DNA from 3 places in the Pseudomonas sp. Irchel 3A5 genome. Region 2 is predicted to be linked to each of the others. Evidence: riboswitches for the same ligand, from Rfam matches in the RefSeq annotation. Region 2 holds a riboswitch; each other region holds the start of a gene.
The links. A riboswitch is a leader RNA that binds a small molecule or an ion and turns the genes downstream of it on or off. The one in region 2 is predicted to bind cobalamin.
Positions count from the first base shown of each region.

Region 1: another riboswitch for cobalamin. It lies ahead of CKW31_RS20615 (ABC transporter substrate-binding protein); the one in region 2 lies ahead of cobO (cob(I)yrinic acid a,c-diamide adenosyltransferase).
Region 3: another riboswitch for cobalamin. It lies ahead of CKW31_RS07585 (CbtB-domain containing protein); the one in region 2 lies ahead of cobO (cob(I)yrinic acid a,c-diamide adenosyltransferase).

Region 1 covers NZ_FYDU01000013.1:26,598-29,869, forward strand. Annotated here, with positions in the region: gene pcsA (phosphatidylcholine synthase) at 1-531, opposite strand, end outside; cobalamin riboswitch at 743-938, shown strand; gene CKW31_RS20615 (ABC transporter substrate-binding protein) at 1,130-2,167, shown strand; gene CKW31_RS20620 (iron ABC transporter permease) at 2,164-3,207, shown strand; gene CKW31_RS20625 (ABC transporter ATP-binding protein) at 3,204-3,272, shown strand, end outside.
Region 2 covers NZ_FYDU01000006.1:308,510-311,781, forward strand. Annotated here, with positions in the region: gene CKW31_RS12345 (cobyrinate a,c-diamide synthase) at 1-1,253, opposite strand, end outside; gene cobO (cob(I)yrinic acid a,c-diamide adenosyltransferase) at 1,264-1,875, opposite strand; cobalamin riboswitch at 1,973-2,191, opposite strand; gene CKW31_RS12355 (sorbosone dehydrogenase family protein) at 2,294-3,272, shown strand, end outside.
Region 3 covers NZ_FYDU01000004.1:141,189-144,460, forward strand. Annotated here, with positions in the region: gene cobN (cobaltochelatase subunit CobN) at 1-160, opposite strand, end outside; gene cobW (cobalamin biosynthesis protein CobW) at 164-1,228, opposite strand; cobalamin riboswitch at 1,353-1,592, opposite strand; cobalamin riboswitch at 1,650-1,874, shown strand; gene CKW31_RS07585 (CbtB-domain containing protein) at 1,970-2,155, shown strand; gene CKW31_RS07590 (CbtA family protein) at 2,167-2,874, shown strand; gene CKW31_RS07595 (cobalamin biosynthesis protein) at 3,037-3,272, shown strand, end outside.

The DNA.
Region 1 (3,272 bases), on a different contig from region 2:
TCGGAACGGATGCAGAAACTTCATCCGTGTCACCGTCAGCAACGCCAGACCGATGATGGTCAGGAAGGTCACCCAAGGCGATGGCTGAATGATGTATAGACACAGCGCCACCACGTTCCAGGCCGCCGGAAAGCCCTGAAAGTAATTGTCCTTGCTCTTCATTTCCAGATTGCAGAAACAGAACAGCGACGACACCAGAATGATCGCAGTGCTCAACAACAACGTATAAGGCGGCAGCGGGATGTAGCTATAAATAAACAACGCAGGGATAAACACGTACGTCAGATAATCAATGACCAGGTCCAGCACTGAACCGTCAAAGCCCGGCAACACCGACTGCACGTTGAATTTGCGCGCCAGCGAACCATCGACGCCATCCACTGCAAGCGCCAGGCCTAGCCACAACAGACATGCCTTGGCTTGATCATCGAACAGGGCAATGGTCGCCAGAAATGCAATGACCACGCCGGTGGCGGTAAAACCGTGGGCACCCCAGGCTTTAAGCCAGGCCACTCGTTGAGTCGATATCACAGGAAAATGTCTCCAAAAGGTGTAGCGGACCAGTGTAAACCTGGTTGGACGGACTATCGACCGGCCATCGGTCGATAAGGTTCACCGCCGGACGGTGTTAACGCCCTGCCAGTTCAGGGTTGCATCATGCGCCGAGCAAGCGAAACGCACGATAAAAAAATGCCTGCCAGCGACCAATATAGGAAAAATCCCCACTCTTTTAAACATATCCATTACCATGCCGCCCGTCGGTTTCCAAACGGGATTAATAGGGAATCCGTGATGACCTCAAGGTCGTCAACCGGAACTGCCCCCGCAACTGTAGGCGCTGAGCCCTGCTCCATCGATGCCACTGGGTCACTCCGGGAAGGCCCGAGCACGGCGATGATGCGTCAGTCAGGAGACCTGCCGACATCAGAAAGCTGCACCGCAGCCAATAAAGCGGCCGCACTTTCTGGCAACTGACCCACCGGCGGGGTGTCCGGGGAGTACATCCGTCAGCACGGCGGCACAGCCGTGACTGATTGACCCTGCCGAGCCTTTGCCAGCAGCAAGTCGTGATGTGTATCCAGCCAGAACACCATCGTGCGGATAACCGTTCGAATGGAGATCGTTTTTCATGTCTTTGCCTCGTTTTGCTGTTCTGCTTGCTGGACTGGGTTTTTCTGCGCTGACCCTGGCGGCCAACCCGGCCCAACCCTCTGGCATGCAGACAACCTACCCGCTGACTCTGGATAACTGCGGCGTGCCGCTGACCTTCGCCAAGGCGCCCGGCAAAGCTGTGACCATTGGCCAGTCAGCCACTGAAATCCTTTATTCCTTGGGGCTGGCCGAGAAAGTGGTCGGGACTTCGCTGTGGTTCAACAACGTGCTGCCCCGTTTCAAGGACCTGAACGACAAGATCCCGCGTCTGGCCGATAACGATCCCAGCTTCGAGGCGGTGATCAACAAGCGCCCGGAACTGGTCGCCGTGCAATTCGAATGGATGGTCGGCCCCCAAGGCGTGGTGGGCACCCGGCAACAATTCAACGAAATGAAAATCCCCACCTACCTCATGCCGTCGGACTGCGAAGGCAAAGACAATCTGAAAGGTGCTGATGGCACGCGCCTGCGCCCGTTTTCGATCGACAGCCTGTACAAGACCGTCACGCAACTGGCGCAAATCTTCGACGTCCAGGCCCGTGGTGCCGAGTTGAACGCCGACCTGCAGGCACGTCTCGCCACGGCTCAGGCCAGCGTCAAAGGCAAACACCTGAAGGACGCCTCGGCAGTATTCTGGTTCTCCAGCGCAGACCTGAACGTCGACCCTTATGTCGCCGGTCGCAAAGGCATTCCGGCGTTCATGATGGACACCCTGGGTCTGCGCAATATCGTGCAGTCCGATGAGGAATGGCCGACGGTTGGCTGGGAAACCATCGCCAAGGCCAACCCGACCATTCTGGTACTGGCGCGCATGGACCGCCGCCGCTTCCCGGCCGATGATTTCCAGAAAAAACTGGAATTCCTCAAGACCGACCCTGTCACCAAAAACATGGACGCGGTCAAGAACAACCGGATTGTCATTCTGGACGCCCAAGCCATGGAAGCGACGATTCGTACCTTCGACGGCATCGATGAACTGGCGGACGCCATCGACAAATTTGATCTGCACCCATGACAGCGCAATTCGCCGGTCGCTTGTTACGCAAGATTTGCCTGCACGGAGCCTGGGTGCTGGCGGTGTTGCTGGTGGCGATTGTCGCGGGCATTGCCATTGGCGAAACGCCGATCAGCCTGTCGCTGGTGTTTCAGGTGCTGGCCAACAAGCTATGGGGCGCAGGCTTCGTGCTCGACCCTATCGATGAAGGCATCGTCTGGAATTATCGCCTGACCCGCGCCCTCGTCGCAGCGGCCTGCGGCGCGGGCCTGGCTATTTCGGGCGTGGTTTTGCAATCACTGTTGCGCAACCCCCTGGCCGATCCTTACCTGCTGGGCATTTCCGCCGGGGCCTCGACCGGCGCGGTCCTGGTAGCGATCATCGGCGTGGGCGCAGGCGCTATCTCGTTGTCAGCCGGGGCGTTTGCCGGGGCCATGGCCGCTTTTGTGCTGGTCGCCCTGCTGGCGCGCAGTACCGGCGCTGTCAGTGGCAGCGGGCAGATCATTCTCGCGGGCATCGCCGGTTCGCAACTGTTCAACGCCCTGACCTCTTTCCTGATTACCAAATCAGCCAACTCCGAACAGGCACGCGGCATCATGTTCTGGCTGCTGGGCAACCTCAGTGGCGTGCGCTGGCAATCAGTCACGCTGGCCGTGCCGGTGGTGTTGATCGGTCTGGCGGTCTGCCTGTGGCATCGGCGCTCGCTGGATGCGTTCATGTTCGGCAGTGATTCCGCCGCGGCCCTGGGCATCCCGGTGCGTAGGGTTCAAGTGATATTGATCGCCACGGTGGCGCTGGTCACGGCGGTGATGGTCTCGCTGGTGGGTTCCATCGGTTTTGTCGGCCTGGTCGTGCCCCATGCGGCGCGCTTGCTGGTCGGCGTGCGTCATGGTCGTTTGATCCCGGTCAGTGCCCTGGCCGGCGCGGTCTTTCTGATCGCTGCCGATGTGCTGTCCCGCACGGCGATCAAGGGCCAGGTCTTGCCCGTCGGAGTCATCACCGCCCTGATCGGCGCACCGGTATTCGCCGTGATTCTGATAAAGGCCAAGGGGGGTCGATGAGCATTCTCAAACAGCCAGCGACCGACATCGACCGCGACGTGTTGTCGTGCTCCGGTCTGAACTGG
Region 2 (3,272 bases):
AAATAGAAATGCACATAGGACGCCGTCATGCGCCCGTCGCGATAGACCGCCTCCGCGCCGCGCCCACCGTTAGGGCTCAAGCCCCGGGCGATTGGCTGCAACTCGGTGCTGGTCAATGAATGGTGATAAGTGTGGCCGCGCAGCTCGCCTTCGGGCAATGCGACGTTTTGTAGCGCCAGGGCTGCCAGACGTTTCTGCATCACGGCCTCGCCCTTCAGCAAGCCAACCAGTTCAACCCGCAGCCCGTCGACATCGGTCAAGGCATCCAGCAGATACAGCATGCCGCCGCACTCGGCCAGCAACGGTTTGCCAGCCTGGTGGTGTTCGCGGATCGCGGTCAGCATGGGCGTGTTCTGGCTCAAGGCGACGTGGTGCAGTTCGGGATAACCGCCGGGCAGATACAGGCTGTCCGCCTCGGGCAGAACGCTGTCGCGGATCGGCGAGAAGAACACCAGCTCCGCGCCCATTGCCCGGAACAAATCCAGGCTCGCGCCATAGGTAAAGGCGAAGGCCTCATCATGAGCGATGGCGATGCGTACACCTTCCAGCAGTGGTTCGGCGGGAATAATGTCCGGGGCGGCGAAGGTCACGGCGGGCGGCAAGGCCACTTCACAGGTGCTGGCCAAGGCATCTGCCGCAGCGTCCAGGCGCAGGTCCAGGTCATTCAGCTCGCTGGCCTGTACCAATCCGAGATGACGGCTTGGCAGTTCGATTCCGGTTTCCCGGGACAATGCGCCGTACCAGCGCAGACCTTCGGTAAGGCTGCCTTCAAGTAACTGCGCGTGCCGCACGGTGCCGACGCGGTTGGCCAGTACACCGGCGAACGGCAGGTCCGGCTGATAACGCGCCAGCCCCAAGGCCAACGCGCCAAAAGTCTGGGCCATGGCCGTACCGTCGATCACACCCAATACAGGGACACCAAAATGACGGGCCAGGTCAGCACTGGACGGCGTACCGTCAAACAGGCCCATCACGCCTTCAATCAGAATCAGATCAGCCTCGCCCGCGGCCTGCCACAACAGGCGACGGCTTTCATCAGCGCCCACCATCCACAGGTCGAGCTGATAGACCGGCGCACCGCTGGCCCGCTCAAGAATCATGGGGTCGAGAAAGTCCGGCCCACATTTGAACACGCGAACCTTGCGGCCCTGATTGCGATGCAGGCGAGCCAATGCGGCGGTGACAGTGGTTTTGCCCTGACCCGACGCGGGCGCGGCGATCAATACCGCCGGACAGTGACGCGGCTCGCTCATGACAGTGCGCTCACAGCTCAATGCCTTTCTGGGCACGAATACCTGCCTGGAAGGCGTGCTTGACCACGGTGATCTCGGAAACCGTGTCAGCCATGTCGATCATTTCCGGCTTGGCACCGCGACCGGTGACGATCACGTGCTGCATCGGCGGACGCGCCTGCAAGTCGCTGAGGACTCGCTCGATATCCAGATAACCGTGCTTGAGGGCGATGTTCAGTTCGTCCAGCACCACCAGGCCAATGGACGGATCGCGGAGCATTTCCAGAGACACTTCCCAGGCGGCTTCGGCTGCAGCGATATCGCGCTTTCGGTCCTGGGTTTCCCAGGTGTAGCCCTCGCCCATCACGTAGTAACGAACCTGTTCCGGGAAACGCCGAAAGAAGAACTCTTCACCGGTGCTGTGACTGCCTTTGATGAACTGCACAACGCCGCACTGGATGTCGTGGCCCATGGCCCGGGCGAGCATGCCGAACGCGGAGCTGCTTTTGCCTTTGCCATTGCCGGTCAAGACCAGCAGCAAACCGCATTCGTTAGGGGCGCTGGCAATGCGCTCGTCCATGACGGCTTTCTTGCGCAGCATGCGCGCCAGATGGCGTTCGTCACGTTCAGGGGATTCGTTCATCTCAGCTCTCCGCTTGAGGGCACGCGAAAGCAGACGGAGGGCGCAACAAAGACTGACAGCACGACCACAGGTCATGCGCAGAGCATCGCCCGCCGTGATGCTGTTGAATGGATCAGGCCGGTCTCCGGGCTCATGAGCGGGCGAACCCGGCTGCGCGCCTTCCCATGCCTGAGCACAGTGGCAGATTGCGCAGTTTTCACTCATTTACCGTTGCGGGGGCAGCGCCGGAATGGCTCGAAAAAAAGCGAACGCACCGGCTTCCCTGTTTCACTCAATCAGTCCGCAGACGTTGAGCACCTGAAACAAGCGCGCAGGTTAGAGCGTTGACCCGGGAGCGTCAATCAACACAGGGGTTGAACCTCAACAGAGTGAGGGCCTCTACCCCTTAATGCACCACTGCCCGTAACGGAGATCCACCATGTTCACGCTCAAACCGCATTACGCCGTCTTGCTCGTGCTTGCCGCTGGCCTCGCGGGCTGTGGCGAGTCCTCGACCTTGCAAGTCACCGACGGCACAGGCCCGTCTCCGAAGCTGCCGGAGCCCAACAAGACCCTGATCCCGACCGTCAACATTGCACCGGCCGTCGGCTGGCCGCAGGGTGGCAAACCTGTTGCGGCCCCGGGCACCCAGGTCGCCGCCTTTGCTGAAAACCTCGATCACCCACGCTGGTTGTACGTGCTGCCCAACGGCGATGTATTGGTCGCCGAAACCAATTCGCCGCCCAAGCCCGATGACGATCAAGGCGTCCGTGGCTGGGTCATGAAAAAAGTCATGGGACGCGCCGGAGCCGGCGTGCCCAGCGCTAATCGAATCACCCTGCTGCGAGACAAGGATCACGACGGCGTCGCAGAAACCCGTACCGTGTTTCTGGAGAACCTCAACTCACCGTTTGGCATGACGATGGTCGGCAACACGCTATACGTCGCCGACACCGACCGCCTGATCAGCTTCCCCTATAAAGACGGCCAGACGGCGATCACCGCGCAACCGACCAAGATCGTCGACTTGCCGGGCGGCACGCTGAATCACCACTGGACCAAAAACGTCATCGCCAGCAAAGACGGCAGCAAGCTCTACGTGACGGTTGGCTCGAACAGCAACGTGGCGGAAAACGGCATGGCAGCTGAAGAAGGTCGGGCGGCAATCTGGGAAGTGGACCCGGCGAGCAAAACCCATCGCATCTTCGCTTCGGGCCTGCGCAACCCGAACGGCATGGACTGGGAACCGACCACCGGCAAGCTGTGGACCGCGGTCAACGAGCGCGACGAAATCGGCAGCGACCTGGTGCCTGATTACGTGACCTCGGTTCAGGACGGAGCCTTTTATGGCTGGCCGTACAGTTATTACGGGCAGCATGTGGATGAGCGCGTGAAGCCACAAAATCCGGACCTGGTCG
Region 3 (3,272 bases), on a different contig from region 2:
AGCTTGGGTAATCTTCCGGCAGTTGCTGCGCGGCTTCGGCGAGCAACGCCAGGCTTGAATCACCACTGCAGAGAATCACCAGCTCGGCGGGGGTTTGTCCGAGGTCGGCAATACTGTCGTCCGGTACAAAACCACCGGGCTGGGTTCTCAACAGGTGCATGGGTCAGTCCGCAAGCGCAGCGCGCAGTTGGGATTCAAGTGCAGCAGCATCGAGCTTCTGACCGATCAGCACCAGATGAGTGGCGCGCTCTTCGTCAGCACTCCAGGCACGGTCGAAGTGTTTGTCGAAACGCGTACCCACGCCCTGAATCAGCAAGCGCATCGGCTTGCCAGCGATGGCAGCGAAACCCTTGACCCGCAGGATGCCATGCTGAACGACCAGTTGGGTCAGCGCGGCAAGCAGCTGTGTTTCTTCGGATTGAGGCAGCTTGATGGAAATAGAGTCGAACGCGTCATGGTCGTGGTCATCATGATCATCGCCTTCGTGGTGATCGTGATGGGTCTTGCGCCCGTCGATGTGCTGCTCGGACTCGGCACCCAGCCCCAGCAGGACGTTGATCGGCAGACGACCGCTGCTGGCTTCGATGACCTTGACCGCAGGCGGCAGCTCTTCGGAGACTTCGGCACGCACTGCGGCCAGACCGGCAGCGTCGATCATGTCGGCCTTGTTGAGGATGACCAGATCGGCGCTGGCCAGTTGATCGGCGAACAATTCATGCAGTGGTGATTCATGATCCAGATTCGGATCGAGCTTGCGCTGTGCATCGACCTGATCAGGGAATGCAGCAAACGTACCTGCGAGTACTGCAGGACTGTCGACGACAGTGATCACCGCGTCGACGGTGCAGGCGTTGCGAATTTCTGGCCACTGAAAGGCTTGCACCAGTGGTTTTGGCAGCGCCAGACCGGAGGTTTCGATGAGGATATGATCCAGATCACCGCGGCGCGCGACGAGTTCGCGCATGACCGGGAAGAACTCTTCCTGGACGGTGCAGCACAGGCAGCCGTTGGCCAGTTCGTAAACGCGGCCAACCGCCTCTTCTTCCGTGCAGCCAATGGTGCATTGCTTGAGGATTTCACCGTCGATGCCCAGTTCGCCAAATTCATTGACGATCACGGCGATGCGCCGACCTTCCGCGTTATCCAGCATGTGGCGCAGCAAGGTGGTTTTGCCCGAACCGAGGAAGCCGGTAACGATGGTGACGGGAAGTTTGGCCAGTGTTTTCATCGGATGCCCTTTGGCAATACGGCGGGCAAGCAGGACGAAAACCCTGTGTGGCCACAGGCGTGTAGCCACAGAGATGCGATTCGCCACCGGATCACCCCGCCCGGTTGTAGTGAGAATTCGTCGGGCTCAAGGCCCGAATCGAGGCAGGTCTCCTGGCTTGCGGCGCCCCTGAAAACCTCCGGGGCAGTCATTGCGCCTTCCCGCCCTTGACGGGCAGTGGCTGTGCAGAGAATGCAATGACCGTGCGATAAATCAGCACCGCTTACAGTTGCGGGGGCAGCCGCGGCATTGACCGCGTTCCCGTCTTAGCTCCATATCGTCCGACCCGCAGATCGGCTGGAGAACCTCGAACCCGCAAGGCTACGCAGTGACTGCGGGCAGGTCAATCGACTGATTGACGTTCCATGCAGACGCATGCTCTCCTACACGCCTTGTTACGGGTGCCCCTCACGGGGTGAAACGGGAAACCGGTGAGTTCAGGCCTCTGGCCTGCACAAGTCCGGCGCTGCCCCCGCAACGGTAAGCGAGCGAAGAATCAGATCCACTGTGCGCATCACGGCATGGGAAGGCGATTCTTGCAGGTTGACGCCATGGTGCGCTCAACCCCTCGCAAGCCCGGAGACCGGCCCGACATGAAACAAATAACGAACCCGCGGTGGGCGGGCGCAGTTGCACTCCCCTGACACTCGTCAGCGGACAGTGCTGCGCATGCCTGCTTGCCGACATCAAGAGGGAAGCGCCATGTCGATCATTACAACCAGCCACTCCGCCAGTACCGCAACCACCCAGACCCAACGCCTGACCGCCGCCATCGGCGCAGCGATTCTCGGCGCCTGTCTGGTGTACTTCGCCGGTTTCTCGCACATCGAAGCGGTCCACAACGCCGCCCATGACACTCGCCACAGCGCCGCCTTTCCTTGCCATTGAGACCTGACGCCATGTTCAAGCGAATCGCTCAAACGGCCGGGTTCACCGGCCTGCTCGCCGCCCTGCTGTTGACCCTGCTGCAAAGCTTCTGGATCACGCCGTTGATCCTGCAAGCCGAAACCTACGAAAACGCGCCTGCCGAGCAGGTCCATGAACACGCTCACGGCGAGACTGCACAGGCGGGCCATGTGCATGACGTCGAAGCCTGGTCGCCGCAAGACGGCTGGCAGCGCATTGTGTCCACCACCGGCGGTAATCTGGTGGTGGCAGTGGGTTTCGCGCTGATGCTGGCGGCGCTGTACACCTTGCGAGCGCCGGGCAGAACCTCCCAAGGCCTGTTCTGGGGGCTGGCCGGTTTTGCCGTGTTTACCCTGGCGCCAACCCTGGGCCTGCCGCCCGAACTACCGGGCACCGCTGCTGCGGACCTCAATCAGCGACAGATCTGGTGGATCGGCACCGCAGCCTCGACGGCTGTCGCTCTCGCGCTGATCGTCTTTGCCCGGAACTGGCTATTGAAAGCCTTGGGCGTGGCGATTCTGGTAGTGCCTCATGTGATTGGCGCACCGCAGCCTGAAATCCACGAAAGCCTGGCACCTGAAGCGCTGGAGTCGCAATTCGTGATCGCTTCACTGCTGACCAACGCGGTGTTCTGGATCGCCATGGGCCTGATCAGCACGTGGCTGTTCCGTCGTAACAACCCTGATCTCGACCCAGCCTGATCTTGAGCAAATTTGACATAAGCTGTCTCGCAGCAAACATTGGACCTGTAGGAGTTCACGAGCACCGCGAGGCAGCGATGGCGTCCTGCCTGATACACCCTCATCGCTGCCTCGCAATGCTCATGAGCTCCTACAGAAAAGCATTTAAATTCAGTGAGTTATATTTTGTTTGATAACAAGCAGCCGATACTGGTGGCAGGCTTGGGTTGCCAACGCGGTTGCTCCGCAGCGGCGCTGCTGGAGCTTATTGAGCACAGCCTTGAAGCGCATGATCTGCGCTTGCAAGACATCAGCGCCCTCGCCTCCATCGATCTGAAAAGCCAGGAGCCCGGGCTGCTGGAACTGGCGATTCAGCGTGATTTGCCGTTGAGTTTCTTCAACGCGGAACAGCTGGCTAC